2 regions of the Streptomyces sp. NPDC002958 genome follow, and region 1 is predicted to be linked to the other one. Evidence: riboswitches for the same ligand, from Rfam matches in the RefSeq annotation. Region 1 holds a riboswitch; the other holds the start of a gene.
What was found. A riboswitch is a leader RNA that binds a small molecule or an ion and turns the genes downstream of it on or off. The one in region 1 is predicted to bind glycine.

Region 1 (14,869 bases):
CCCACCGCGAGAGGCTCACCGCGGCCTTCTCCGCCCTGCAACCGGTGCCGGGCGGCGCCACCGGTCTGTACGACACCACTCTGGCCGCGTACAAGGAAGCCCAGGCGACGTATGTGAAGGGCAAGTTCAACGCTGTGTTGATCCTCACCGACGGGTCGAACCAGGACAACTTCTCCATCTCCCGCAGCGCGCTGATCGCGGAACTGAAGCGGATCGCCGACCCGGAACGCCCGGTGCCGCTCCTCGCCATCGCGGTCGGCCCCGAAGCCGACCGCGATGAGGTGAACGAGATAGCGAAGGTGACCGGCGGCGGGGGGTACCAGCTCACCGACCCGGCCGACATCGAGGCCGTGATTCTGCAGGCTGTCATGACGGCCGGGCAGGGCAGCCACGCCTCTCAGTAGCGCTCCGCGCAGTCGGGAACGGCGGCTGGCGCCTGCTGACGCCGCGACGGGGTCACGGCGCGGGGACACCCGTCGGCCAGCTGTGCACAGGTTCGCCGCTGTGCATCAGTTCGGCGTACCGGCGGGTGGTCACGGCCAGTGCCGCATGCCGTTCGAACCCGGCCTCCCGTGCCCGGTGGTAGGTGTCCGCCTGCCAGGACGCCCCGTTCACCCGCCTTCTGCAACGCTCCTCGATGACCCCGAGGTAGCGGTCGCGGTCCGTGGGCTCGATGTTCCAGGCATCGAGCCCCGCAGCGGCCAGCGGCAGCAGTTCGTCCCGTACGAGCTTGACGGCCGGCACCCGGGTCAGCCCACCCGAACGCCCTGGACGGGGCCAGATCAGTTCCGCGTCGATGCCGTGGCGGCAGGCGGTGTCAAAGTTCTCGGCCGCTGCGGCGAATGGAAGCCTGGTCCACACCGGACGGGATTCCTCGGCAAGCGCCCGCACGAGCCCGTAGTAGAGCGCGGCATTGGCGATCACATCGGTGACAGTGGGGCCGGCGGGCAGAACCCGGTTCTCCACCCGCAGATGGGGTACGCCGTCGGCCAGCCCGTACACGGGCCGGTTCCAGCGGTAGATCGTACCGTTGTGGAGCACGAGCTCCTGAAGTTGCGGCACCCCGCCCTCGTCGAGCACCCGCAGCGGGTCCTCCTCGTCACAGATCGGCAGCAGTGGGGGGAAATAGCGCAGATTCTCCTCGAAGAGCTCATACGCCGAATCGACCCACCGCTCGCCGAACCAGGTCCGGGGCCGCACCCCCTGGTTCTGGAGTTCGGGCGGTCTGGTGTCCGTGGCCTGCTGGAAGAGCGGCGGCCGCGATTCCCGCCACAGCTCCCTGCCGAACAGGAAGGGGGAGTTGGCACCGAGCGCGATCTGGACCCCGGCGACGGCCTGGGCCGCGTTCCATACGGCCGCGAAGCGCGCCGGTGTCACCTGCAGATGCAGCTGAACGGATGTGCAGGCGGCCTCCGGGGTGATCGAGGAGGAGGTGGAGACCAATCGCTCCACGCCTTGGATGTCGAGGAAGAAATCCTCGCCCCGCGCGGCCACCATCTGATCGTTCAACAGTGTGTAGCGGTCCGCCTCCGAGAGGTTCGCCGCAACGAGGTCTCTGCGGCCCAGGGTGGGCAGAATTCCGATCATCATGATCCCGGCATCGACCTCGCTCGCCTTCCGATGGGCATATCCGAGGCCGGTCCTGAGCTCTTCGGCCAGCTGATCAAAAACGCGTCCGTCCAGATGGTGCGGGACTATGTTCACCTCCAAATTGAACATCCCGAGTTCGGTCTGGAAATCACGGCTCGCGATGCGCGGGAGCACCTCCCCATTCATCATCTTCGGCATGCCGTCGGAGCCTGCCAGATTCAGCTCGATCTCCATGCCCATGAGGTTGCGGGGGCGGTCGAACCTCCGCTCTGCCAGGAGCCTCTCCAGCCCCTCCAGGCACTGGTGGAGCTTCCTCCGGCACCTCTGCCGATCGGACAGGTCAAAGGCGCCCGCCACGACCTTTTCCCCCATCGAAGCATCCCTCCCTCGAGTGGGCGGCCCGCGGCCCAGGCCGCTCGCGTCACGATCGATAATGCCCAGGCCCGGTGATCCATAACGCCCTCGTGAACGCCGCACGCAGTAATCTGAGGTTCGTCCGGGGCACATTCCATCGGCATGATGCAGTACGCAGTTTCCCCCGTCCGGTGCGTAGTGAAAACGCCGACGCGTTTCGGCCGACCGCACCCAGGGAAAAATCCCTGGCGGTGACTGCGCCGCTGACGACGAATCAGCAGAATCTCCGCATAATAAAGTCTTGATACCACCTTGTCGGCAATAGCTGTGACGGCTAGTGGAATCACTGCGTGAACACGTGTCGTATAAACTTTGCGGACGAGGCAGAGAGTTGACGCACCGGCCCGGTCACCGGCCCCCTCTGGCCCCGCACGCCGACAGCGCCGTCTGCACCCGCCCACGCATCACCGTGTCTCCGAAGTGAGAGGCGACCCACTATGCCGCTGCATGTTCCCCCGGCTCCCGCGCCCGCTCTGCGCAGTGTTCTCGCGGCACTCGGTTCACCCACCGCAGTCCGCGAGGCCCGCACGCCCGCCCTCCGATCCGCTCAGGGACCACTGAGCCCCGAACTCCCGCTCCCTGTCCATGTACTGGACCGGATCGGTCCGAGCGGGCTGGCACCCGCCACCCGGCTTGCCGCGTGGCGGTTCGTGATCCGCAGCTCGGAGCAGGCCGTCGCCGCGGCGGACACCATGCTCACTCCGGACGGCTGGGCCTTCTCACACTTCTTCGAGGGCCCGTACATCGCCTCGACCGAACTCGCCCTGCGCCAGGCCGAGACGGTGACACCGCACTACCAGCCACGGCTGCTGTCCATCCCGGAGCTCTACATGCTGGCGCTGTGGCTGCACGGCGACACCGAGGTCGACGCCTCCGGCGGGACACTCGCCCCTGCCGATCTCCTGGTACCGCTGGCTCCCGCACCTCCGGGAATCGCGGCGCATCGCCCGCACCGGGTCGCCGATCTGCTTCGCGTGATGACGCTGCGCATCACCCCGGGCCCCGGCCCCCTGCTCGGATCACCGGCCTGACCACGGCCGCACCCCATCCCACAGCGCTGTGCCCCGCCACCATCTCCGGTGCCGGGGCACAGTGCTGTGGGGCGCGCATCCCGCCCATCCGGACTAGCCCGGTTGGACCACCCCGAACCACCCGAAGTGACAGTGCAGTTGCGGTGAACCGTCCGGGCGGGTGACGCGTCATCGGGGTAAGGAGAAGTGCTGCTGCGAAATCCCTGCGGATTGACGCCCGTAGGGCAACACTGGGACCGGACCGATCGATACGGGGGGCGGCCATGAACACCTCATCGAGCCGCAGGACATTCACTACAACGCAGCGAAAGAACCCATCCATGTGCCAGCACCAGCCACCATGTCCGACCGCCGACTCAGCCGACCGGGAAGCCGCCCGCCTGACGGCACACCACCCGGAACAGGGCTGGAGCCTGCTGTGCAACGGCGTCCTGCTCTTCGAGGACACCGGTGAGCTGCTTCCGGACGGGCAGATCATCGCCCCGCACCGGCCCCTGGGGACCGGCCGGGTGATGAACGCCGCCTGACCCCGGCCGGGTATGAACCGGGGCCGGCCCGGAGAATTCTCCGCACCGGCCCCGACACATGTCCGCGTCACGCCCTACCGCTCATGCCTCAGTTGTCGTACGCGTCCAGCGGCGGGCAGGAGCAGACAAGGTTACGGTCACCGAAGGCACCGTCGATCCGGCGCACCGGCGGCCAGTACTTGTCGGCGGCCGAGACTCCGGCCGGGAAGACCGCCACCTCACGGCTGTAGCCGTGCTTCCACTCCCCGCCCAGCATCGCCGCGGTGTGCGGAGCGTTGCTCAGCGGGTTGTCGTCCGCGCTCCACTCGCCGGAGCCCACCTTCTCGACCTCGCCACGAATGGCGATCATCGTGTCGCAGAAGCGGTCGAGCTCCGCGAGGTTCTCGCTCTCGGTCGGCTCGATCATCAGCGTCCCGGCGACCGGGAACGACATGGTCGGCGAGTGGAAGCCGTAGTCGATCAGACGCTTGGCGATGTCGTCGACGCTGACGCCGGTGGCCTTGGAGATCGGCCGCAGATCCACGATGCACTCGTGCGCGACCAGCCCGGCCGGGCCGTTGTACAGGATCGGGTAGTGCGGTTCGAGGCGCTTGGCGATGTAGTTGGCGGAGAGTACGGCGACCTGCGTCGCGCGCTTCAGGCCCTCCCCACCCATCAGGCGTACGTATGCCCAGGAGATGGGGAGAATGCCGGCCGAGCCCCACGGAGCAGCCGAGATCGGTCCGACACCCGTCTCGGGGCCCGCTGCGGGCTGCAGCGGGTGGTTCGGCAGGTACGGTGCGAGGTGCGCGCGCACTCCGACCGGACCGACGCCGGGGCCGCCGCCGCCGTGCGGGATGCAGAAGGTCTTGTGCAGGTTCAGGTGCGAGACGTCGCCGCCGAACCGGCCCGGCTTGGCGAGACCGACCAAAGCGTTGAGGTTGGCGCCGTCGACGTACACCTGACCGCCGGCGTCGTGCACCTCGGCGCAGATGTCGGCGACGTGCTCCTCGAACACACCGTGCGTCGACGGGTACGTGATCATGAGCACGGCGAGCTCGTCGCGGTACTTCTCGATCTTGGCGCGGAGGTCCTCGATATCGACCTCGCCGTCGTCAGCGGTCTTCACCACGACGACCTTCATGCCGGCCATCACGGCGCTGGCGGCGTTGGTGCCGTGAGCGGAGGACGGGATGAGGCAGATGGTCCGCCGGTCGTCGCCGTTGGCCCGGTGGTACGCCCGTACGGCCAGGAGGCCGGCGAACTCGCCCTGCGATCCGGCGTTCGGCTGGATCGAGACCGCGTCGTACCCGGTGACCTCGGCGAGGCGCTCCTCCAGCTCACGGATGAGGGTGAGGAAGCCCTGTGCCTGCTCGGCCGGCGCGAAGGGGTGCAGTGCGCCGAACTCGGGCCAGGTGATCGACTCCATCTCGGTGGTCGCGTTCAACTTCATGGTGCAGGAGCCGAGCGGAATCATGCCGCGGTCCAGGGCGTAGTCCCGGTCGGCGAGCTTGCGCAGGTAGCGCAGCATCGCGGTCTCGGAACGGTGCTGGTGGAAGACCGGGTGGCTGAGGATCTCGTCGGTGCGCAGGAGCCCCTCGGGAAGCGCGTCGGCAGCTGCGGCGTCCAGTGCCTCGATGTCCCCGTCGGCGCCGAAAGCGGCCCAGACAGCGGTGATCTGCGTACGCGTGGTGGTCTCGTCGCAGGCGAAGGAGACCAGGTCGGCGTCGACCTGCCGCAGGTTGACGCCGCGCTCGCGGGCGCCGGCCACGACATCGGCTGCCTTCCCCGGGACACGCACGGTGAGGGTGTCGAAGTAGGCGCCGGTCACGATGTCGACGCCAAAGGCGCGCAGGCCCTCGGCCAGGATCGTCGCGTAGCGGTGGGTGCGCTGGGCGATCGTCCGCAGCCCGTCCGGGCCGTGGTAGACGGCGTACATCCCGGCCATGACGGCGAGCAGTACCTGAGCGGTACAGATGTTGCTGGTGGCCTTCTCGCGGCGGATGTGCTGCTCACGGGTCTGCAGGGCCAGCCGGTAGGCCTTGTTGCCGTCCGCGTCGACGGAGACGCCGACGAGGCGGCCGGGCAGGCTGCGGGCGAACTTCTCGCGTACGGCCATGAAGCCGGCGTGCGGTCCGCCGAAGCCCATCGGTACACCGAAACGCTGCGTGGTGCCGACCGCGATGTCCGCGCCCAGGTCGCCCGGTGAGGTGAGCAGGGTCAGGGCCAGCAGGTCGGCGGCGACAGTGACGATCGCACCGAGCTCGTGGGCCTGCTCGATGACGGGCCGGATGTTCCGAACCGCTCCGGAGGCGCCGGGGTACTGCACCAGGACACCGAAGACACCGCGCTCGGCGATCTCTGCCGGGATGCCGTCGGAGAGGTCGGCGACGACGACCTCGACGCCGGTCGGCTCGGCACGGGTCTCTATGACGGCGATCGTCTGCGGCAAGGCATCGGCGTCGACCAGGAAGACACCGTTCTTGACCTTGCCGACGCGCCGCGAGAGCGCCATGGCCTCGGCGGCCGCGGTGCCCTCGTCGAGCAGGGAGGCGCCGGAGGTGGGCAGCCCGGTCAGCTCGGCGACCATCGTCTGGAAGTTGAGGAGCGCCTCCAGGCGGCCCTGCGAGATCTCCGGCTGGTACGGCGTGTAGGCCGTGTACCAGGCGGGGTTCTCCATGACGTTGCGGAGGATCACCGGCGGGGTGAAGGTGCCGTAGTAGCCGAGCCCGATCATCGGGGCCAGCACCTGGTTGCGGTCGGCGAGGGCGCGCAGCTCGGCGAGGACCTCTGCCTCGGTGCGGGCGGCAGGCAGCTGGAGTGCCTCCGCGCTCTTGATGACGTCGGGCACCGCAGCCGCGGTCAGCTCGTCCAGCGAGCCGTAACCGACCTGGGCGAGCATCTTCGACTGCGCCTCGGCATCGGGCCCGATATGGCGCTGCTCGAAGGGAATGCCCTGCTCCAGCTGGGAGAGCGGGGTGCGACGGGGGGTCATGGTGGAGGCCTCCTGGTCTGTCACGACCTGCGAGGGGCACCACGGCGCGGGTGCCCGAACGGCCTCCCCCTCTGTCATCTCGACCTGAGAGCTTCACCGGCGCGCCCTGCGGCGTACCGGCTTTCACCGTCGGTGAGGAAGGGAACCGTGCCGGCACTCGGCCGCACGGAACCCGCCCTGCTTTCCAGAGTGACCTCGTCCGTGCGGTACGGGGGCCTGAGAGATTCCGGGGAGGATTTGCTCCTTCGGCGCCTTCGGATTCGCTCCGGAGGACTCTCCCGCACGGGGTCAGCAGCCATGACCAGACTACCAGCGGGGTTCCCTGCGGAATTCTCGAGTGGCCAACCCCCCGGATCTGCACTTTTGTAGTGGAGTAGCCGCGACCAGTGGGAGGGACCGTGCAGAGCGACATCGATCCGCGCCGCCTGATCGGCCGCAAGGCATTCGACCGCAAGGGCACCAAGATCGGAACCGTGGACGAGGTGTACCTCGACGACGCGACCGGTGTGCCCGAGTGGGCGGCAGTACGCACCGGACTCTTCAGCCGGGACGCTTTCGTCCCGCTGGAACCCAGCGAATTCGTGGAGGATTCGCTCCGCATCCCCTTCGACCGTGCGCTGATCAAGGACGCACCCGACTTCGGTGTCGGCCGCCATCTCTCACCGGAACAGGAGCTCCAGCTCTACCGGCACTACGGTCTGGACTCCCCGCCCGCGGAGACCGGCCCGGACAGGGACTTCGGCAACCTGACCGGCCAGGACGAGTAGTCCACCGGGTTCCGCACCAGCGGCAGCGGATCGGCCGACTGCAGCTCCGGATCGTCGATCCGGAACGTACGCACCCGGCCGGGCGCCGACTCGGGTTCCTCGAACCGCACCGTGACTCGACCGATACCGCTACCTTGCACCCAGCCATGGCCGTATGTGTCGTGGCGTACGTCGTGTCCGGCGGGCCAGCGCCGTGCGGCGAGCTGCTCGGCGGTCTCCCGCGGCTCCTCGTGCGCACCGCCCACCGGCTCGCCCCCGTTGTCCCCCGCCTTCGCTTCTTCCTCCTCCTCGGTCGATTCCCCGGACGCGGCCTGCTCACCGGCAGCCTGGGCGAAGAGGTCCTCCTGCGTATAGTCGGCAAGCCCCGTGACGCCCACGCCCAGGAGCCGTACGCCTCCGGTGGTGTCCACGGACTCCAGGAGCCGTGCGGCGGCCTCCCGGACCACTGTGGGGTCGTCCGTGGGCCCACGCAGCGTCTCGGACCTCGTGAGCGTGGAGAAGTCGTACCGCCGCACTTTCAGCACCACCGTCCGCCCGGACCGCCCCGCGCCCCGCAGCCGCTGGACGCATCGGTCGGCCAGCCGCTCCACCTCCGTCCTGACCCGCACCCGGTCGTGCAGGTCCGCGTCGAAGGTGTCCTCGACCGACACCGATTTCGCGTCCCTCTCGGCGACCACCGGCCGGTCGTCGTACCCGAACGCCATGCGGTGGAGCGAGCCGCCGTGCGCCTTCCCCAGCAGGCGTACGAGCTCCGCCTCACCTGCCTCGACCAGGTCATTGACCGTCGTCATCCCGGCGCGGCGCAGATGGTCCGCCGTCGCGGGCCCGACGCCGGGGAGGATCCGTACCGACATGGGCGCGAGCAGCTCCCGTTCCGTGCCCGGCTCGATGAGCAGCAGCCCGTTCGGTTTCGCCTCCTCCGAGGCTATCTTGGCCAGCATCTTGGAACCGGCCAGCCCGACCGAGCCGGTGAGTCCGGTGACCGCCTTGATGGCTGTGCGCAGCTGCTCACCGATCTCCAGCGCGGAAGCCGTGTCATCTGCCGTCCCACCGGCTTCGAGGTCCACAAAGGCCTCGTCCAGGCTGAGCGGCTCCACCAGCGGGGAAAGCCGCCCGAGCAGCTCCATCACCTGGTCGCTGACCGTCCGGTACAGCAGGAAGCGGGGCACCAGATAGGCCGCGTTGGGAGCCAGCCGCCGCGCCTGCGCCATGGGCATCGCCGAGTGCACCCCGAAGCGCCGTGCCTCGTACGACGCGGTGGCGACGACTCCACGCGGCCCGAGCCCGCCCACCACGACCGGCTTGCCGCGCAGACTGGGCTTCGCCGCCTGCTCGGCAGAGGCGTAGAAGGCATCCATGTCCAGATGCAGGATGGTGGGCGCGGCTCTCACATCAACCGATGCTGCCTTACGGCACTGACAATCGCCGCGCCCGATTCCCCGGCCGGGTCAGCCGGCGCGGTTGCGCCGCCGCGCGAGCTCATCAGTGGGGTTGTTCCCGATCAGTGTCTCGCCGGTGTCCACCCGCTCACCGTGCAGCTGTGACAGCGCGGCGTCGACGTCCTGCCACACCACACCCACGGCGATACCGAAGATCCCCTGGCCGCCCTGGAGGAGATCGACGACCTCGTCGGGCGAGGAGCACTCGTAGACCGTCGCCCCATCACTCATCAGCGTCATCCGCTCAAGATCCTGGAATCCGCGTGCCCGCAGATGCTGGACCGTGGTACGGATGTTCTGCAGGGCGACGCCCGTGTCCAGGAAGCGCTTCACAATCTTCAGCAGGACGACGTCCCGGAAGCTGTAGAGCCGCTGTGTGCCCGAACCGTACGCCGGACGCACGCTCGGCTCGACCAGCCCCGTGCGCGCCCAGTAGTCGAGCTGCCGATAGGTGATGCCCGCAGCCGCGCAAGCTGTCGGCCCGCGATAGCCGATGTCGCTGGCCGATGCCACGCCGCCCCCCGCCACCGCCGCCGGCTGAACCGGTTGCCTGATGGTGTGGCCGGCTGTACTCCCCTGCTGCGAATACGGCCCACCCGCTGCCATACCGTCGCCGCTGCTTCTCACGCCGACCTCCGTCCTTGACCTGCCATCTCGAAGGTAGGCAGTCGCTCGGGGTGCGTCAACGATCGCCACACTCGGCACGCCGAGTGATAATCACCCTGAGGGTGGTTTCCCGTGTCTCGCGAACGGGAAAGGCTTGTCGGATGCGCTGACGGCGACCCCGTCGAACGGTCACTGACTGTTGGTACCGAAGTCCTCCGGTGAGATCTGGTCGAGGAACTCGCGGAACTTCTCCACCTCGTCCTCCTGCTCGTCCGGGATGGCGATACCGGCGTCGTCGAGCACCCCGTCACTGCCGTAGATCGGCGTTCCGGTGCGCAGCGCGAGCGCTATGGCGTCGGACGGCCGCGCACTCACCTCGACCCCGCTGGCAAAGACCAGCTCCGCGTAGAAGACCCCTTCCCGCAGGTCCGTGATACGGACCTCGGTGAGCTCCTGGCCGACGGCCTCGAGCACATCCTTGAAGAGATCATGGGTCAGCGGCCTGGCCGGAGCCATGCCCTGCTGGGCAAAGGCGATCGCGGTCGCCTCACCAGGACCGATCCAAATAGGGAGGTACCGGTCGCCTCCCACTTCACGCAGGAGCACGATCGGTTGGTTGGAGGGCATTTCCACCCGGACACCCACAACGTCGAGCTCGTTCACACAGCAACCCTAGGACGTGCTCGGCAGGTTTGGGTAGTCGGGCACTGACGTGAGTCAGTGGAGCCGAACCCTCAGAGCGGTTTGCACAAGGGCCGAATGAAGCCGTACGGACAGCTCCGCAAGCTCCCTCGCGGTGGCCTCCGCATGTGCTCTGGTCTGCGGATTCCGGTGCCTGCGCATCGGGGCGACAACCTGCTCGATGAGTCCCGCCTCGCGGTCCGCGGCCGCCCGCATGGCGCGCAGATGACGCGGCTCCAGACCGAATCGACCCAGATCCGCCACAAGCTTGGCCACCGTGACCATCTCGGCGTCGTAACCGCCCTCGGCGGTGGGAGCGACCAGGCCGTACGACTCCCACTCATCCAGGTCGTTCTCGGCAACCTCGGCGGCCGCGAGCAGCTCGGCACGCCCGATACGGGCCGCGGTGGCCCGTCCGGACTCCGCGTCCCAGCCGCCGTCGGTCAGATCCCGCGGGCCGCCCGCGGACGGCAGGGCCGACTGTTCGCCACGGGCGAGGGCGTCGAGATGCTCTCGGATGACCTTCAGCGGGAGATAGTGGTCCCGCTGCATGCGCAACACCTGAGCCAGCCGCTCCACGTCGGCCCCACGGAACTTGCGATAGCCGGAGGGGGTCCGCTGCGGCTCGACGAGCCCTTCGGCCTCCAGGAAGCGAATCTTGGAGATCGTGACTTCGGGAAACTCGTCCCGCAATTGCAGGAGCACCGTGCCGATGCTCATCGGGCGGTCGTCGGCGGGGGCGGTGCCGTGACCGGCACCGCCCGTCGGTGTTCTCAGCATGGACCTTCCCTGACGGGTCAGATGCCCCGCTGGCTCGCGTAGAAGACCAGCCGGTACTTGCCGATCTGCACTTCGTCGCCGTTGGACAGGGCAACGGAGTCGATGCGCTCACGGTTCACGTAGGTGCCGTTCAGGCTGCCCACGTCCCCAACCGTGAAGCTGCCGTCGGGACTCCTGCGGAACTCCACATGCCGCCGCGACACCGTCACGTCGTCGAGGAAGATGTCGCTCTGCGGGTGGCGGCCGGCCGTGGTCAGCTCACCGTCCAGCAGGAAGCGGCTGCCGGAGTTCGGACCACGTCGCACCACCAGGAGCGCCGAGCCGAGCGGAAGAGCATCGACAGCTGCCTGTGCCTCCGGCGAGAGGGACGGCAAGGGCGTCTGCCCGGTGGCCTCCGCCTCGTACGCCTCGAGACCGGAGATGGAGATGGTCGAGGTCGTCTCCGAGGCACGCTCGGGAACTCCACCCCTCAGCGGCGCGCCGCAGTTGGAGCAGAATCGACTGGCCTCGGCGTTGCGATGCCCGCACCTCGTACAGACCGGCATGGATGAACCCTCCTGCCTCGGAGTAAACCCTCCACCCGTACTTGAGGTTGACGGTTCTCCGAAACCTATGCGGTCGGCACCGGCAGGGTCAACAGACGACGCGCCGGAAGCGCCCGAATTATCACTGCCCGAACCAGACACCTGATCGCGGAAGAGCGGGCGCTCCGAGCCCTGCTCATCTGCCTGGCCATGGCGCGGTGCGCGATGGCGGGCAGCCTCATCGCGAGCGCTCTTGCCGAACAACTTCCCAAACAACTTCACGGGCGATTCCCCTTGACCGAAATAGACCCGCCCGTGGGGCAGGACGAACCCTGAACGAACACACCTGCCGACCCGGACATGTTCACAACGTCCGTATCCACTCGACAGTTTCCACCACGCACCACCATTACGATGCGGCGACCCCCCGCAACCTCCTGCCCGTGACCCTCGACCCCTCTGTGCGGCGGCCTCACGAGGATGACGACCGAGCGTAGCCAGGCCGCTTCGCCGGTCGCAAGACGTTGACGACGATGTCGTCGGCCTGCGCCACATGCACGGTGGCCTGCTCCTTCTCCAGTGTCTGCACCACACCGCCAGGAATATTCAGCGCCGGCTCCAGGTCCTGGGGCTTGCCGATCACCTTGAACACATACGGCGCGGTGATCTTACGGTCGTCAACCTTGACGTTGCCGCCGTCACCGGAGAAGTACGTATTGGCCACCACCCTCACCCCGTTGACCTCGATCGCCTCGGCGCCCGCCGCACGCAGCTCCTGGAGCGCGTCGAGCAGCATGTCCGCCTTCACCCCGTTTCCCGGGTCATTGATGGTGAGCGTGATCCCGGGCCCGTGTGCCGCCACGGTACCCGCGAGAATACCGAGTTGCCGTTCCTTCTCCACCGTCTGCTTACGAGCCTCCTCAGCCTGATCGGAGCTGTTCTCCAGCTCAGTGCGCTGAGCGTCGAGGCGCTGCTTCTCGTCCTCCAGACGCTGTGTGCGGTCGTCCAGCTCATCGAGAATGCGGACCAGGTCCTCCTGGCGGGCACCCCGCAGTGCGCTGTTGTCACTGTTCGAGCGAACCTGAATGGCCAGCCCGAGACCGAGGCCGAACAGCAGCATTGCGACAACGAGTTGGGCCCGCGTCACCCGTGGCGGCCACAACCCGGCGATCAGCCGCTGACGCCCAGTCAGTTCCTTGGCGGCCCCGGCCGACTGCTCGCCGGTGCGCTCCTTGTCGCTGGGAAGTTCTTCATTGCTCATCAGCTCGTTGCTCATCGGCCTCAGGCCCGGAAGACGTGCCGACGGATGGCCGCGGCATTGGAGAAGATCCGGATGCCGAGCACGACCACCACACCGGTGGAGAGCTGCGCTCCGACGCCCAGCTTGTCGCCCAGGAACACGATCAGTGCAGCCACCACGACGTTCGACAGGAACGACACCACGAACACCTTGTCGACAAAGATTCCGTCGAGCATGGCCCGCAGACCCCCGAAGACCGCGTCGAGGGCAGCCACGACGGCGATCGGAAGGTAGGGCTCGACCACCGCCGGCACCTCGGGCCGGACCAACAGTCCGACCACGACTCCCACGACGAGGCCCAGTACGGCGATCACGATGTGCCCTTCCCTGTGTCTGCCGCACCACTGCCGGTGTCTGCGGCCTTATGAGGCTCTGCTGTTCGTACGATCAGGCTCGGCGCCACCGGAAGGCTCACCCGCTCCTGGACGGAGATACTCGTCCGGATGTCGAAGGTGTCCTTGAGCGCCTGCAGATACTGGCCGTCAGCGCTGTCCTGGAATGCGGTGCTGAGCGGCTTCCCGTCCCCCACCGCAAGCACCGTGTACGGCGGCACGAGCGGTCTGTTGTCGACCAGTATGGCGTCGCCGGCCGCGCGGATCGCCGACAGGGCCGTCAGACGCTGCCCGTTGATCGCGATGGCTTCTGCACCGGACTGCCACAGGCCGTTGACAACCCGCTGCAGGTCCCGGTCTCGCACCCGCCCCGTGTCGGCGAATCCGGCGGTCTCCCTCGGCCCGCCACCGCCCTGGTCGGAGTCCCTTGCATCGTCGACGACGAGTTTCACACCGGGGCCCTCCACCGGCGTCGCACCGGCGAGGAGGGCCACCAGCTCCCCCTGGTCCCCGCCGTGCTTCTCCAACGCCTTGCGCTGCCGCCTGCCCACATCGTCCCGGAGCTTGTCGACCTGCGACTCAAGGGTGTCGGCCGCCGCCGTCTCCCCGTCGATACGGTCGATCAGTTCCTCGCGCTCCTTGGCGAGGACCGGCGCGGAGACGCGTGCCTGCGCGGCCCCGAGCGTGACGACAAGGGCAGCAAGCACCAGACATGCGGCGAGGCCGAGTTTCGACTTGAGCGTGCGGGGCATACCCGCGCTCCCGTCGGCCTTGCGACGCGCCGCCGCTTCGGCGTATCCGTCGTCCAGGCTGTGGTCCATCACATTGGTCAGCAGCGACATGGACGCGTCGGGGCGCGCAGGCGGCGAGGCGGTACTCCGATCGGGGGGCTGCTGCGACATGCCGCACATCGTCGCACGTCGCCGCCGCTACCGCCGAATGGCCCCACCGGTGTGCCCAAGGGCGCCTCCGGACACCGCCGGGCACACCGGCGGAACCCTCAGTGACCTGCGCTGTCCACGACCGCCGCCCATTCGTCCAGCAGTGCCTGCGCGGAGGCGTCGTCCGGTCCCTCGGCCCACAAATGGGTGACTGCTTCGGCCGGGTCCGGCAGCACCATCACCCATCGCCCGTCGGCCTCGACGACCCGCACACCGTCCGTCGTATCGACGCTGCGGTCCCCTGCGGCCTCCACGACCCGACGCATGACCAAGCCCTTGACGGCCCAGGGTGTAGCCAGATCACGGCGCAGGACATGGGCGCGCGGAATGCGGGCATCGATCTGGCTGAGGGTGAGCTGGGTCCTGGCGACGAGCCCAAGGAGTCTCACGAAGGCAGCAGATCCGTCGAAGACGCTGCTGAATTCGGGAACGATGAAGCCACCGCGGCCGTCTCCACCGAAGATGGTGCCTTCCTCGCGTCCCACCCGCGTCAGGTCGTCGGGCGATGTCGTCGTCCATTCGACCTGCGTGCCGTGGTAGGCCGCGACCTGCTCGGCGACCCGTGTCGTGGTCACCGGCAGCGCCACCCGCCCGCTGCGCCGCTCGGCTGCCACGAGGTCGAGCATCACCAGGAGCGCCCGGTCGTCCTCCACGATCCTGCCCCGTTCATCAACCAGGGAGAGTCGCTCGCCGACCGGATCGAACCGCACACCGAACGCGGCCCCTGCCGAAGAGACGATCTCGCCCAGCCGCACCAGTCCCGAACGCCGGGTGTCGGCGGATTCGGTGGGGCGTGATTCATCGAGGCCGGGGTTGATGGTCAATGAGTCCACGCCGAGCCGCCCCAACAGGCTGGGCAGGACCAGTCCCGCGCTGCCGTTGGAGGCGTCGACGACAACTTTGAGACCCGCGTCGGCAATTCCCGCGGTGTCCACATTCCGCAGCAACGATCCGGTGTACGAG
Region 2 (14,869 bases), on a different contig from region 1:
TCGCCGGAGAGGCCCGATCTACTCGACGGGCCCGATCCGCTCGTTCCGCTCGACAGGCCCGATCCGCTCGACGGGCCCGATCCGCTCACCGGGCCCGATCTGGTCTACGGGCCCGATCTGGTCTACGGCCTTGATCCGCTCAGCTGAGTCCCGCCGTCCGTGCCCGCTCCACCGCCGGGCCGATCGCGCGGGCCACCTCGTCGATGTCCTGCTTGGTGGACGTATGGCCGAGCGAGAAGCGCAGGGTGCCGCGGGCCAGGTCCGGGTCAGTGCCGGTGGCCAGCAGGACGTGGCTCGGCTGGGCGATCCCGGCGGTGCACGCGGAGCCGGTGGAGCATTCGATGCCCTGGGCGTCCAGCAGCAGGAGCAGGGAGTCGCCCTCGCAGCCGGGGAAGGTGAAGTGGGCGTTGGCCGGGAGCCGGCCGCCCGGGGCCGGGTCGCCGCCGAGGACGGCGTCCGGCACGGCCGCGAGCACGGCCGCGACCAGGTCGTCGCGGAGACCGCCGATCTCGCGGGCGAACTCCTCGCGCCCGTCGGCGGCCAGCCGTCCCGCGACGGCGAAGGAGGCGACGGCGGGCACGTCGAGGGTGCCCGAGCGGACGTGCCGCTCCTGGCCGCCGCCGTGGAGCACGGGTACAGGGGTGTATTCACGGCCGAGCAGCAGCGCGCCGATGCCGACCGGTCCGCCGATCTTGTGCGCGCTGACCGTCATCGCTGCCAGCCCGGACCGGGCGAAGTCGACTTCCAGCTGTCCGAAGGCCTGCACCGCGTCGGCATGCATCGGTACGTCGAACTCGCGGGCCACAGCCACCAGTTCACGTACCGGCATGATCGTGCCGATCTCGTTGTTGGCCCACATCACGGTGACCAACGCGACATCGTCGGGGTTACGGAGGATCGCCTCGCGCAGTGCGTCCGGGTGGATGCGTCCGTGCGGGTCGACGGGGAGGTATTCGACGTTCGCGCCCTCGTGCTCGGCGAGCCAGTCGACGGCGTCCAGCACCGCGTGGTGCTCGACCGGGCTGGCCAGCACCCGGGTGCGGTGGGGGGCGGCAGCGCGGCGGGCCCAGTACAGGCCCTTCACCGCGAGATTGTCGGCCTCGGTGCCTCCGGAGGTGAAGACCACCTCGCTGGGGCGTGCGCCGAGGGCGTCGGCGAGGGTCTCTCTCGACTCCTCGACGGTACGGCGGGCCCGGCGCCCGGCGGCGTGCAGTGAGGACGCGTTACCGGTGACGGCGAGCTGGGCGGTCATCGCCGCGATCGCCTCCGGAAGCATCGGCGTGGTCGCGGCGTGGTCGAGGTAAGCCATGGTGGGATCGATTCTACGAGCCCGCGGCGGGGCGTATGGCGGGCGCATCGCGGCCCGGCCCCGCGCACCGGGCAGGGCGCCCGGTCGCCCGCCCCGATCCGAAGCCCGATCCGGTCAGGCACGGGCCGTCGCCCACCCCGATCCAAAGCCCGATCCTGTCGGAGACGGCGCCCGGCAGAGAGCGCCGGTGCGGGACGCACGTATGTGGCCCTCCGCCCTCCGCCCTCCGCTCCCCCGCCCCCCGCGCCCCGCTCCCCGCTCCCGTGCGGCTATGCGCGCGGCGCCCGCGCGAGTTGGCGGGACTGGGCCACCAAGCGGTCCGCGCTGTCCCAGACATCCGCGTCCTCCTCCAGGAAGCCGCCCGCGAGGTTGCGGGTGGTGATGGAGACGCGCAGCGGGCCGGGGGCGGGGCGGCAGCGGATGTGGGTGGTGAGTTCGATGGTCGGCGTCCAGCCCTTGAGGCCCAGCTCGAAGGAAGTGGGCGGCAGGGCGTCGACGGTGAGCAGCAGCGAGAGCGGGTCGGCGTCGCGGCCGTCCGCGAGGCCGAACCAGCCGCGCATCTCGCCCTTGCCGGAGGGTGCGCCGACGGCCCAGCCGATCGTCGCCGGGTCGAGCCTGATGTCGAGCCGCTCGGTGATGGCGGAGCTGCCGGGGATCGGGGCCGGGCCGTCGCTCGGGCCGAGGCAGTGTGCCGGCGGCGGGATGGCGGGCGGCTTCGCCGAGGTGCGGACCTCGTCGGACAGCGCGTCCAGATCACCGTAGGTGGCGATGACCCGGATGCGTTCGACCTCGGTGCCGTCCTCCGCGTACTGGAAGAGGGAGGCCTGGCCGGTGGAGAGGGTGCGGCCGGTGCGGACCGTCTGGGTGCGGATCACCGCGGGGCCCGGGACGGACGCGGTGAGGTAGTGCGCGGAGACCGAGAAGGGGTCCGGGTGCGGCAGGGCCTCGCCGAGTGCGCGGCCGATCATGGCCAGCAGATAGCCGCCGTTGACCGCGTGGATGATCGTCCATCCGGCGGAGAGCTCGGCGTCGTAGACGCCTTCTTCGCGTCGAGTGACGGCGGTGTCGCAGTCGAACTCGCTGTTCCCGATGGTTGCCTGCGCGGTCCGCGTCGCCTGCTCTGCTGCCTGTGCCATGCGATGCACCGTACACCGATTGTATTACTGAGCGGTAGCTTTTTTGTGGCCGGAAGATGCCGGCGCGTGGCGTCGGCCCCGCCGCGAAGCCCCTGTCAGGTGGCCGCGGGGCCCTCCTCGGCAGTAGCCGACCGCCTGTTGTAGGCGCGTGGGGCCCGCCAGTGGTAGCGCATCGCCAGCAGCCGCAGCACGAAGGCCACGATCACCGCGGTGCCGCTGGTGAACGCGTTGAGCACGTCGAAGCGGAGGCACAGCGCGATCATGGTGGCGCCGACCATCGCGGGCACCGCGTACAGGTCGCGGTCCCAGCGCAGCAGCGAAGGCACCTCGTTGGCCAGTACGTCGCGCAGCACACCGCCGCCGACCGCGGTGGCCAGCCCCAGGGTCGCCGACGCGGTGAGACCGAGGCCGTATTCGTACGCCTTGACCGTGCCCGTGACACAGAACAGCCCGAGGCCGGCCGCATCGAAGACATTGACACCCACCTGGATCCGTTCGACGTGCGGATGCAGGAAGAACACCAGGCCGGCGGCAAGGAGCGGGGTGGTGAGGTAGCCGAGATCCGTGAACGCGGCGGGCGGGACCGCCCCGATGACGATGTCACGGAACAGCCCCCCGCCCAGCGCGGTCACCTCGGCGAGTACCGCGATGCCGAAGACATCGAAGTTCTTGCGTACGGCGAGCAGTGCGCCGGAGATCGCGAAGACGAAGATTCCGGCGATGTCGAGCGCATGCTGGACGGAGGGCGTGAACAGTTCGTTGAGCACCGGGTAATTGTGCCGGTACTACTCCTTCGGGCTGTCCTCCGGCGTATCGGACGATGCGGTGCCGTCGTCGGAAGCGGTCTCGCCCGTCTCCGGCTTGCGCACCTCGGCAGCCTCCGGCTTGCGCACCTCGCCCGTCTCCGGATTCCGCACCGTGACGACCTCGATCGCCTCGCGCGCCGCCGCCGTCACCGTCTCGCCGGGCGCCTGGTCGGGCGCGTTCTCCGGGTGGTGGCAGGCCACCTGGTGCCCGGTCTTCAGCGCGACCATCGGCGGCTCCTGCGTCTTGCAGATCTCCGTGGCCTTCCAGCACCGGGTGTGGAAGCGGCACCCGCTGGGCGGCGAGATCGGCGACGGCACGTCGCCCTTCAGCAGAATGCGCTCGCTCTTGGCCGAACGGCGCTTCGGGTCCGGGATCGGAACCGCGGAGAGCAGCGCCTTAGTGTACGGGTGCATCGGCGCCTTGTACAGCGACTCGCGGTCCGCCAGCTCCACGATCTTGCCGAGGTACATCACCGCGATCCGGTCCGAGACGTGCCGGACGACCGAGAGGTCATGGGCGATGATCACATACGTGAGGCCCAGCTCAGCCTGCAGATCGTCGAGCAGGTTCACGACCTGCGCCTGGATCGAGACGTCCAGCGCCGACACCGGCTCGTCCGCCACGACCAGCTTGGGGTTGAGCGCGAGCGCGCGGGCAATCCCGATGCGTTGGCGCTGACCGCCGGAGAACTCGTGCGGATAGCGGTTGTAGTGCTCGGGGTTGAGACCCACGACCTCCAGGAGTCGCTGGACCTCCTTCTTGGCGCCGCCCTCGGGCGTGACGCCCTGCAGTTTGAAGGGGGCGCCCACGATCGTGCCGATCGTGTGCCGGGGGTTCAGCGAGGAGTACGGGTCCTGGAAGATCATCTGCATGTCGCGGCGCATCGGGCGCATGGCGCCGACGCCGAGGTGGGTGATGTCCCTCCCCTCGAACTCGATGTTGCCCGCGGTGGGTTCGAGCAGCCGGGTGATCAGCCGGCCCATCGTCGACTTTCCGCAGCCGGACTCCCCGACGACGCCCAGGGTCTCGCCCGAGCGCACCTCGAAGTCGATCCCGTCGACAGCCTTCACGGCACCGGCGCTGCGCTGCAACAGCCCCTTCTTGATGGGGAAGTGCTTCTGCAGCCCGGTCACCTTGAGCAGCACCTCGCGGGAGGCGGCGTCCTTGACCGGTGCGCCGCTCCCGGCAGACCTCTGTGCCGGAACGTCCACGCCCTTGTCCTCGCTCGTCACGGCCTTGTCCTCGCTCACAGCTTGGGCGCAATCTCTTCGGTCCAGATACGCTCCCGCTGCTCCTGCGACATGTGGCAGGCCGCCCAGTGCCGGCTGCCGACCTCCTGCAGCTCGGGCCGTACGGTGCGGGTGACGTCGTCCTTGGGTACATCCGCGTACGGGCAGCGCGGGTTGAAGGCGCAGCCCGAAGGGATGTTGATGAGCGACGGCGGGGAACCCTTGACCGGGATGAGCCGGTCGGTCTGGTCGCGGTCGAGGCGCGGCATCGAGCCCAGCAGGCCCCAGGTGTAGGGGTGCCGGGGCTCGTAGAACACCTTCTCGGCCGGTCCGCGCTCGACGCAGCGCCCGCCGTACATCACCAGGAGGTCGTCGGCGAGCTCGGCCACGACGCCCAGGTCGTGGGTGATGATGATGACCGCGGACCCGAACTCCTTCTGCAGATCCCGGATCAGGTCGAGGATCTGTGCCTGGACGGTCACGTCCAGCGCGGTCGTCGGCTCGTCGGCGATCAGCAGCTCGGGGTTGTTGACCAGCGACATGGCGATCATCGCGCGCTGGCGCATCCCGCCGGAGAACTCGTGCGGGTAGCTGTCGACGCGCTTGTCGGGCTGCGGGATGCCGACCCGGTCGAGCATCTCGATCGCGCGCCTGCGGGCGGTCTTCCTGTCCACGTCGTGATGGACCCGGTACGCCTCCACGATCTGCTTGCCGATCGTGTAGTACGGGTGCAGCGCGGACAGCGGGTCCTGGAAGATCATGGCCATGTCGCGGCCGCGCAGCTTACGCACCTCGTCGGGGTCCGCGGACAGCAGTTCCTTGCCGTCCAGCCAGATCTCCCCGGTGACCTGTGCCTTGCGCTTTCCGTACTGTCCCGCGGTGTGCAGGCCCATGATGCCCAGCGAGGTGACGGACTTGCCGGAGCCGGACTCGCCGACGATGCCGAGGGTCTTGCCCTTCTCCAGCTGGAAGTTGAGCCCGTCGACGGACTTGACCAGACCGTCGTCCGTCGGGAAGTGCACCCTGAGGTCGCGCACTTCGAGGAAGGCGGTGGGAGCGGGCGAGCCGGCCGGGGAGGGTTCGCCCAGCGCGGCACCGCTCTTGTGCAGTTCGGTCATCCCAGCCTCACTCGCGGGTCGATGACGGCGTACAGAATGTCGACGACGAGGTTGGCGACGGCGATCGCGAGAGCCGCGAACAGGGTGACGCCGAGGATCACGGGCAGGTCCTTGCTGCTGATGGCCTGGACCGCCGCGAGCCCGAGCCCCGGGAGGTTGAACGTGGACTCGGTGAGGACGGCGCCACCGAGGAGCACGCCGATGTCGAGGCCGAAGACGGTGAGGATCGGCGTCATCGCGGAACGCAGGGCGTGCCGGGTGATGACGGTGCCCTCGCCCAGACCCTTGGAGCGGGCGGTACGGATGTAGTCCTCGCCGAGCACCTCGAGCATGGTGGCTCTGGTGAGCCGGGCATACATCGCGGCGTTCAGGAAGGCGAGCACGATCCACGGCAGGATCAGCGTCTGGAACCAGGTGCCGATGCTGTCGTCCGTGGAGAGGTTGTCGGCGATGTGCACCCAGCCGAAGTTGTGCACGAACAGGCCCATCGCGACCATGCCGGTGAAGAAGATCGGCAGGGAGACGCCGGCGAGGGCGGTGGTCATCGCGGCACGGTCCCAGATGCTGCCGCGCCGCAGCGCGGACACCACACCGGTGGCGACACCGCCGAGGAGCCACAGGACGCAGGCACCGGCGGCGAGCGCACCGGTGACGGGCAGGGCGTCCTTGAGCGTGGTCCAGACCGGTACCTCCGTGCGGAAGGAGTATCCGAAGCAGGGTGCGGCGCAGTGGGTGACGTCGTCACCGTTCGCGTAGTCGCGCCCCATCGGGATGCCCTTGACGAAGTCCCAGAACTGGACGAGAAGGGGGTCGTCGAGACCCAGTTTGATCCGGATGCCCTGGAGCTGCTCGGCACCTGTGGCCTTGCCGGCGAAGAGGACGGCGACGTCCTGACCCGCCCACTTGGGCAGCATGAAGAAGATGGTGAACGTCGCGAGCAGTACGACGAGCACCATGATGACTACGGCGAACAGGCGCCGGATGAGATAAGCAAGCACTGTGCGCGGCCCGGCGGTGGCCGGGAACCCCTTGTGGGGGCTCCCGGCCACCGCCCCGGCCATCACCTGCCCTTCGGACTGGCGGGTTTCGGCGGCGGTGGGGCAGTCAACCGGGTTGACTGCAAATGCTGTTGACTACAGCGACTACTTGACGACGCCGAGCGAGACGTAGTCGTAACGGCCGCTGTAGGCGTCGGACATGTAGACGTTGGTCAGTCGGTCGCCGCGCCAGGTGATGTTCTTCTCGTAGATGAAGGGCATCCAGTCGGCCTGGTCGAGGATCCGCTTGTCGAGCTCCTTGTAGATCTCGCCGGCCTTGACCGGGTCGGTCTCCGCGATCGCGTCGTCGAAGAGCTTGTCGATCTTCGGGTCGTTGATCTGCGACTCGTTGTAGTTACCGGTCTCGGCCAGGAACCGGCTGTCCCACAGCGGCTGGCCGAAGCCCTGGCCGGACGGGAAGTCCGGGCCCCAGCCGCTCATCGTCATGCCGTAGCCGCGCTTCTTCACGACGGACGGCGAACCGGTGATGCTGGACGCCTCGGCACCGTCGATCGGGTCGACCTCGATCTTGATGCCGACCTTGCCGAGCTGCTCCTGCATCGCCTCGGCGACGTCGACCTCGCCCGGGTTGTTGTTACGCGCGGTGAGCTTGGTGGAGAAGCCGTTCGGCTGACCGCACGCCTTCAGCTCTTCCTTGGCCTTGGCCGCGTCCGGCTTGCCCTTGCGGGCGAGAACACCGTACGGGTCGTAGTCGCTGTGGCCCTTGATGGAGGTCGGAAGCGTGCTGTTGGCGATCTCGCCACCGGCGATCTCGCCACCGCGGGTCTGCTGAAGGCTGGCGAAGTCCGTGGCGTAGAAGACGGCCTTGCGGCAGTGGACGTTGTCCAGCGGCTTGGTCGTGTGGACGAGCGCGACGTAGCGGACGAAGGACGTCAGCATGTTGTCGACGCTGTCCTTGTGGTCCGAAACGGCGGTGACACGGCCGGACTGGGTCATGCCGGTGCCGTTGAGGTCGACGTCGTAGTCGCCCTCCATCAGCTTCTTGTCGTTCTCCTCCAGGTTGGCGGAGATCGTCACGGTGACCTTGTCCGGCAGCGCGGCGCGCACCGGGTCCGAGGACTTCTGCCACTTGTCGTTGCGGACGAGCACGATGCTCTTGCCCGGCTTGTACGACTCGAACTTGTACGGGCCGGCGGAGAACGGGCGCTGGGTGTACTTCGTGCCGGTGTCCTTGTCCGCCTTCACGGGCGAGCCGGACGGCATGGCGAGGAACTGCTCGAAGTCACCGTTGGGCTTGGGCAGCCTGAAGATGATGGTGTTGTCGTCGGGCGTCTCGATCGCCTTCAGACCGAGCTTGTCCGCGGACTTGTCCTTGTAGGGGCCCTCGTACTCGCCCTTGGGGTCCAGCGTCTGCTTCAGGTACTGCGGGCCACCGGTGATGGTGTCCGTCGCCCAGATGCGCTCGATGCCGTACTTGACGTCCTTGGAGGTCAGCTTGGAGCCGTCCTCCCAGGTGAGCCCGTCCCGCAGCTTGTACGTGTACGTCTTGCCGCCGTCCGTGATCTCACCGGGGCCGGTGGCGAGGTCGCCGACCAGCTTGGTGGAGGCGGCGCCCGGCTTGGTGTCGTACGTGACCAGCTGGCGGGTGTAGAAACGCATGAAGTCCCAGGCCATGCCGTAGTAGGCACGCTGGGGGTCGGCGGAGTCGAGGTCCTGCTTGCCGACCATCTTCAGCGTTCCACCCTTTTTGGTGGACGGGTTGGCGACCTTGTTGAACGCCGCGTTGAAGCCGGCACCCTTCGCCTTGCTGTCGCCGCCGCCGTCGCCGTCGCCGCCGCCGCACGCCGTGGTGGTCACCAGCGCCGCGACCACGAAGGCCACACCAGCGGTGAGCCGTCGTTTCGAGGTAACTGTGGACATTTTCTCGCAACCTCCGAGATCGCGGTCCCAGGCCATTGCTTGCCGGAGAACCATGGGCAAAGCCACCTGACAGTGCGGCAGGGGCAAGTCGTGGGTTATCGGGTCCCCTTGGGATCCAAGGCGTCGCGCAGCCCGTCCCCGAAGAGGTTGAAGGCCAGTACGGTGATGAAGATCGTCACGCCGGGGAAGACCATGAACATCGGGTCGTGCTCGTACGTCTCCAGGGCGTCCCGCAGCATTCCTCCCCAGGAGGCCGTGGGCGGCCGGACACCGGCGCCGAGGAAGCTGAGGGCCGCTTCGGTGAGGATGTTGGTGGGGATCATGAGCGTCGCGTAGACGGTGATCGGCGCCACCAGGTTCGGCAGTAGCTCACGGAAGAGGATGTGCCCCCGCCCGCCGCCGAGACTGCGCGCCGCCTCCACGTACTCGCGTTCGCGCAGCGAGAGCGTCTGGCCCCGGACGATGCGTCCCACGTACGGCCATCCGAAGAAGCCGATGACGGCGACGAGTACGGCGATGCGCACCCCGCTGCCGGTGAGCCCGAGCAGATCGTCGGGGAGGACCGAGACGAGGGAGATGATGAAGAGGAGCTGCGGGAAGGACAGCAGTACGTCCATGACCCGGCTGATCACCGCGTCCACCCAGCCGCCGAAGTATCCGGCGACGATCCCGAAGAGCGTGCCGAGCGCCACGGCGACCAGGGCCGCCAAGAACGCCACGAGCAGCGAGATCCGGGCGCCGTAGACGATCCGGCTGAAGATGTCGCGCCCCTTGTTGGGCTCGACACCGAAGAGGTAGTCGCCGCTCACGCCGCCGAGGTCGCCCTTGGGGAGATTGGTGAGCGGGTCGAGCATCTCCTGGTGGAATTCGTTCGGCGGGTGTCCCAGCAGGTTCACGATCAGCGGCGCGAAGACCGCCACCACGACCAGGACGAGCACGGTGATACCGCCCGTCAGCGCGACCTTGTCCTGCTTCAGGCGGTTCCAGGCGATCTGCTTGAGAGACCGTCCCTCGACCTTCTTCACCCCGGAGTCGACTGCGGGACCGCCGGTCGCGATCGGGTCCGCTTCCTTGGTCGGCTCGTGCAGTGGTGCCGTCATCGTGGCAAGGACCCCTCTCAACCGGCGGTGGCCGGGCCGAACTGGCCGCTGTGGCGGCACGATCAGTCAGTCGTACGCAGAGGCGGCAAGACGCCCTTGCTGCGGGAGTCTTCATTGCCGTCGCGACAGCTAGCCATACCGACAGGCGAATGGATGCCTAACCGTGATGCGCGCAGGGGCGTTCCGTTATCCGAACGGACATGAACGCCCGTCGAACACAGGTCAGTTGAGGCGGAAAGAGGGCACAGATACAGATTCGCTTCGCATTCATCACCAGACGCCCCAGCGCGGAGATCTCGGACATGAGGAGTCAGGGGCCACGAAGAAGACTTGGGCGAGGCGCGGATTTCGCGTCGCGGCAAAACGAACGCGCGGCTGCATTACGGGAGTTGAGAACAATCGGCGACATTCCGGGCGCCGTGGACGTACAGCCCCCGTTGCCGGCAGGGTCAGTACGTGTTCTGCGGCGGCGGGTAGCCGTAGCCCGCCACCGGGGCCGCCGGCGCGTGGGCCTCGCGGTCGTAGAACGGGCGGGCGTTGGCACGCAGCCACATCGCGACCGGGTCGTACTCGTCCGACATCGCGACGGTGGAGACGGGCAGTCCCTCCGGTACCGCGCCGATCGACTGCTGCATCATCGCGCGCACCGCGTCGACCGAGGTCTGACTCGTGTCGTAGAGATCGAGACCGATGGCGAGATACGGAACCCCGAGCGCGGGCTGCACCCAGGCACGGCGCAGCGAGCGGATCGCGGGCGTGTGATGGGCGTTCTGCGTGAGCAGGGCGTAGAACTGCGGGGTCTCGATGGCCGGCTCGGTGAGCCGGAGCGGGCCCGCGGGCATCCGGTCGAGGCCGGTGGCGATCCGGCGCAGGTCCAGCCAGGGAATGCCCACGCCGCCGCCCGGGGCGTGCGGGTTGAGCCAGATGCCCCAGCGGTCCGGGAAGAGGGCGCGGGCGATGTCGCGGCCGGTGACCAGTTCATGGGCACGGTTCCAGCCACTGGCCGAGAGCTCCTGGGCGGAGGTCACACAGGGGGCGTAGCCGAGGCCGTCGATCTCCACGTTCCCGTACTGGGCATCGGGCGAGCCCGCCTGACCGTGCCAGAGGAGCATCCAGATCCGGCCGTTGGCGAGGGCCTGCAGCAGCGCCTCGTACGCGTCGTAGCGCCCGGGCGTCACTTGGCGCAGCATGTGCTCGACCTGCCCGGCCGCCGCGGTGCCTGACGCACTCACCTGGTCCCCGCCCCTCTTCGATCCACTGTGTCGGCCGCCGCGCCCGGGCACACGGGTGCGGCATGGTGCCGTGGCACCAGCCATCAAACCAGCTTATGCGCCGATCCTGACACCGACTTGACGCCTTGGTTCAACGCGTTGATCCGCTCCGAAGCGGTCCGCGGGCTCCGTGCCGGGCCCTACTAGCCCGCGCGCCGGTAGAACGGCCGGACCTTCTCCCGCATCCAGTCGCCGACCGGGTCCTGTGCCACGTCGAGCAGGACCAGATTGACCGGCCAGGGCACCGCGACCCGGCCGAGCGCCCGGCCGAGGGCGTCCATCGGGGCATTGCGCCCGGCGCCCTCCCAGGTGGAGACCTCGACGCCGATGAAGAGGACGGGCTCGCCCCCCTCGATGCTGGCCAGCGCCCGGCGGGCGGTGAGCACGACACCGCTCTCCTCGAATTCGCCGGCCGCCGCGGAGAGGAAGTCGATGGGCTCCTCCTGCCAGGCCGGTTCGTACAGCCGGACCCTGCCTCCGGTGACCGGCCCGTCCAGCGGGGTGCGTCCGGCGCGGCAGAGTTCGGCGACGGCGGGCGGCGGCAGCGGCACCCCGACGGCACCGCCCGGGTTCACCGCGATACCGAGCTGCGGTGGCAGGCCGCGGGCGAACTCGCGGGCGGGCGCGACGGTGTAGGACATATGGGTGCCGACGCAGGTGAGGAACTGCTGTTCGGAGCTGAACACGGGAACGTAAGCGGCACCCTCGATCTCCAGTGTGGGCAGGTCCAGGTCGGGGGAGTCGGGCCCGCCGCCATTGGGCAGGGGCACCCAGACGTGGCTGCGGCCGAGCACCTCGACGAGCCGCCCGCCCGCCTCCGGGCTGCCCACCGATGCCATCAGCACTTCTTCGAGCTCATTGGCCGGCCATCCGCCCTGCGGATGGGACTGGACCTGTGCCGGAATGTCCACTGCTTCCCCTTCTTGCCCGAGCCTTCCGGCAGAAGATTAACGTCCGGCCGCCCGGCCCTCCGGCCCCTCACCCCCATCTACCGGCCCTCCGGCCCCTCACCCCCGCCTATACGCCCGCGAACGTGATCCGGCCCAGCTTCCCCGCCGCCGCCCGGTCCAGCAGCACCACCGAAGCGCACCCGGGCGGCAGCAGGCCGGTCTCGGCGTTCCGCAACAGCCTGCCCACCGCCCTGCGGTGCCGGGCGAACGCATATCCGGAGACACCGCGTCCGCGCTCCCGCTGACCCTCCCGCGCCGTCTGCGGTGTGACATCGAGCAGGACGAGGTGGAGGGCGCGGCCCCGGCGCCGCGCGTCACGGGCCAGCCAGCCGCGTACCCACGCCTGGGTTCCGCAGTCGTGGACGACGACGGACTCGCCGGAGCGCAGCACCCGCCGCAGCCCCCAGTAGTGGGCTACGCGAACGACGGGACGGTAGAGGGAGTACGGGAGCAAACGGGGCATAAGTCGCGCCCAGCGGTCCCGGGTGTCCTGGGAGTCGATGGCGGGCACCGTCGTCACCGCCCGCCGGATGAGCGTCGATTTGCCGCTGCCGGGCAGCCCGGAGACGACCACCACATCGCCCGCCGCGAAGCGCAGGCTGCGCGGGCTGCGCCCGGCCCGCTCCCGCAGATCCCGTACGACGGGCGCCTGCGTGCCGAGCGTTTCGCCGGCCGGAACCCCCGGCCGTGCGGGCATCGCGTCGTGCGCGACCCCCGCGGTCGTCGCGTACCGCTGCAACGTCATCGCTCTCCCCCTGTCGGTCACCCACGTATGCCCATGAAGTGTAAAGAAAAGGTAATGCTGCACAACCGTCCACGCCGTTGATTCCCGTGAGGGACCGGGGCCCCACTCGGACGCGATGCGTGCGATGATGACCCGGCCAACTGCATAAAGGCCGTTTGAATCCGCGCGGGAGAGTTCCGGTCACTGCATGTGCCGGGCGCCGAAGGAGCAAGTTCCTCCCTTGAATCTCTCAGGCCCCGTACCGCGTGGATGAGGCAGATCTGAAAAGTGGGCCGCTCTGCGGCTCCACCCAAGGTGCAAGCCGTACCCTTCAGGGGCTCTCGGCGAACCTCTCAGGTTCCGATGACAGATGGGGAGGGATTGTCCTCGTCGTCATGCCCTGGGAGTCACATCCATGAGCACCGCCCCCCGCCTCACCGCCCTCGATGCCCTGCACCGTTCGCTGGGCGCGACCATGACCGACTTCGCGGGCTGGGACATGCCCCTGCGGTACGCCAGCGAGCGCGACGAGCACAACGCGGTACGCACCAGGGCCGGTCTCTTCGACCTGTCGCACATGGGCGAGATCACCGTCACCGGTCCCGGGGCCGCGGCCTTCCTGAACTTCGCACTGGTCGGCAACATCGGCACCGTCGCCGTGGGCCGCGCCCGCTACACGATGATCTGCGCCGAGGACGGCGGCATCCTCGACGACCTGATCGTCTACCGGCTGGGCGAGAGCGAGTACATGGTCGTCGCCAACGCGGGCAACGCCCAGATCGTGCTGGACGCGCTGACCGCGCGGGCCGACGGTTTCGACGCCGAGGTGCGCGACGACCGTGACGCGTACGCGCTGCTCGCCGTCCAGGGTCCCGAGTCCCCCGCCATCCTGGCCTCCGTCACCGATGCCGACCTGGACGGTCTGAAGTACTACGCCGGTCTGCCCGGCACGGTCGCCGGTGTGCCCGCGCTGATCGCCCGTACCGGCTACACCGGCGAGGACGGCTTCGAGCTGTTCGTCGCCCCCGAGCACGCCGAGCACCTGTGGAAGGCGCTGACCGAGGCGGGCGCCTCCCGCGGCCTGATCCCGTGCGGACTCTCCTGCCGTGACACGCTGCGCCTGGAGGCGGGCATGCCGCTCTACGGGCACGAGCTGACCACCGAGCTGACTCCGTTCGACGCCGGTCTGGGCCGGGTCGTGAAGTTCGAGAAGGAGGGCGACTTCGTCGGCCGCAAGGCCCTCCAGGCCGCTGCCGAGCGCGCCGAGACCGCCCCGCCCCGCAAGCTCGTCGGTCTGATCGCCGAGGGCCGCCGGGTGCCGAGGGCCGGCTATCCCGTTGTCGCCGGGGGCCAGGTCGTCGGCGAGGTCACCTCGGGTGCCCCGTCGCCCACTCTGGGCAAGCCGATCGCCATCGCGTACGTGGACGCCGCACACGCCACGCCCGGCACCGGGGGCGTCGGAGTGGACATCCGGGGCAGCCACGAGCCGTACGAGGTCGTGGCGCTGCCGTTCTACAAGCGCCAGAAGTGACGTCCGCGCACCTCGGAAGTGACGCAGTCGCGTCTCACAACGTAAGACCCCCGTTCACCAGCACTCCCCCGCATACAGGAGAATTCAGGTCATGAGCAACCCCCAGCAGCTGCGTTACAGCAAGGAGCACGAGTGGCTGTCGGCCGTCGAGGACGGTGTGGCCACGGTCGGTATCACCGAGTTCGCCGCCAACGCGCTCGGCGATGTCGTCTACGCGCAGCTCCCCGAGGTCGGTGACACGGTGACCGCGGGCGAGACCTGCGGTGAGCTGGAGTCCACCAAGTCGGTGAGCGACCTGTACTCGCCGGTGACCGGCGAGGTCACCGCCGCGAACCAGGACGTCGTGGACGACCCGTCGCTGGTGAACTCCGCTCCCTTCGAGGGCGGCTGGCTGTTCAAGGTACGCCTGGCGGAAGAGCCGAAGGACCTGCTCTCCGCCGACGAGTACACCGAGTTCTCCGGCAACTAAAGACCCCAAGGGACCACCTGATGTCGCTTCTCAACTCCTCCCTCCACGAGCTGGACCCGGACGTCGCCGCCGCTGTCGACGCCGAGCTCCACCGTCAGCAGTCCACCCTCGAAATGATCGCCTCGGAGAACTTCGCTCCGGTCGCGGTCATGGAGGCCCAGGGCTCCGTCCTCACCAACAAGTACGCCGAGGGCTACCCCGGCCGCCGCTACTACGGCGGCTGTGAGCACGTCGACGTCGTCGAGCAGATCGCCATCGACCGCATCAAGGCGCTGTTCGGCGCCGAGGCGGCGAACGTCCAGCCGCA

Region 2: linked by a shared signal. The riboswitch ahead of gcvT (glycine cleavage system aminomethyltransferase GcvT) and the one ahead of gcvP (aminomethyl-transferring glycine dehydrogenase) in region 1 are both predicted to bind glycine.

The regions. Positions count from the first base shown of each region.
Region 1 is NZ_JBVHDS010000028.1:2,505-17,373, reverse strand. It holds gene ACZ3IC_RS29665 (substrate-binding and VWA domain-containing protein) at 1-404, shown strand, start outside; gene ACZ3IC_RS29660 (glutamate-cysteine ligase family protein) at 457-1,962, opposite strand; gene ACZ3IC_RS29655 (hypothetical protein) at 2,442-3,035, shown strand; gene ACZ3IC_RS29650 (DUF5999 family protein) at 3,356-3,562, shown strand; gene gcvP (aminomethyl-transferring glycine dehydrogenase) at 3,651-6,536, opposite strand; glycine riboswitch at 6,731-6,827, opposite strand; gene ACZ3IC_RS29640 (PRC-barrel domain-containing protein) at 6,935-7,303, shown strand; gene ACZ3IC_RS29635 (DNA polymerase IV) at 7,228-8,694, opposite strand; gene ACZ3IC_RS29630 (MerR family transcriptional regulator) at 8,752-9,369, opposite strand; gene ACZ3IC_RS29625 (bifunctional nuclease family protein) at 9,538-10,011, opposite strand; gene ftsR (transcriptional regulator FtsR) at 10,066-10,809, opposite strand; gene ACZ3IC_RS29615 (FHA domain-containing protein) at 10,827-11,615, opposite strand; gene ACZ3IC_RS29610 (DUF881 domain-containing protein) at 11,806-12,594, opposite strand; gene ACZ3IC_RS29605 (small basic family protein) at 12,615-12,947, opposite strand; gene ACZ3IC_RS29600 (DUF881 domain-containing protein) at 12,944-13,867, opposite strand; gene ACZ3IC_RS29595 (sugar phosphate nucleotidyltransferase) at 13,966-14,869, opposite strand, start outside.
Region 2 is NZ_JBVHDS010000002.1:289,109-303,977, forward strand. It holds gene ACZ3IC_RS04740 (hypothetical protein) at 1-147, shown strand, start outside; gene ACZ3IC_RS04745 (cysteine desulfurase family protein) at 140-1,309, opposite strand; gene ACZ3IC_RS04750 (thioesterase family protein) at 1,579-2,445, opposite strand; gene ACZ3IC_RS04755 (trimeric intracellular cation channel family protein) at 2,541-3,212, opposite strand; gene ACZ3IC_RS04760 (ABC transporter ATP-binding protein) at 3,231-4,463, opposite strand; gene ACZ3IC_RS04765 (ABC transporter ATP-binding protein) at 4,499-5,599, opposite strand; gene ACZ3IC_RS04770 (ABC transporter permease) at 5,596-6,597, opposite strand; gene ACZ3IC_RS04775 (ABC transporter substrate-binding protein) at 6,742-8,517, opposite strand; gene ACZ3IC_RS04780 (ABC transporter permease) at 8,613-9,617, opposite strand; gene ACZ3IC_RS04785 (enhanced serine sensitivity protein SseB C-terminal domain-containing protein) at 10,067-10,849, opposite strand; gene ACZ3IC_RS04790 (enhanced serine sensitivity protein SseB) at 11,032-11,799, opposite strand; gene ACZ3IC_RS04795 (AAA family ATPase) at 11,906-12,583, opposite strand; glycine riboswitch at 12,740-12,837, shown strand; gene gcvT (glycine cleavage system aminomethyltransferase GcvT) at 12,978-14,093, shown strand; gene gcvH (glycine cleavage system protein GcvH) at 14,185-14,562, shown strand; gene glyA (serine hydroxymethyltransferase) at 14,583-14,869, shown strand, end outside.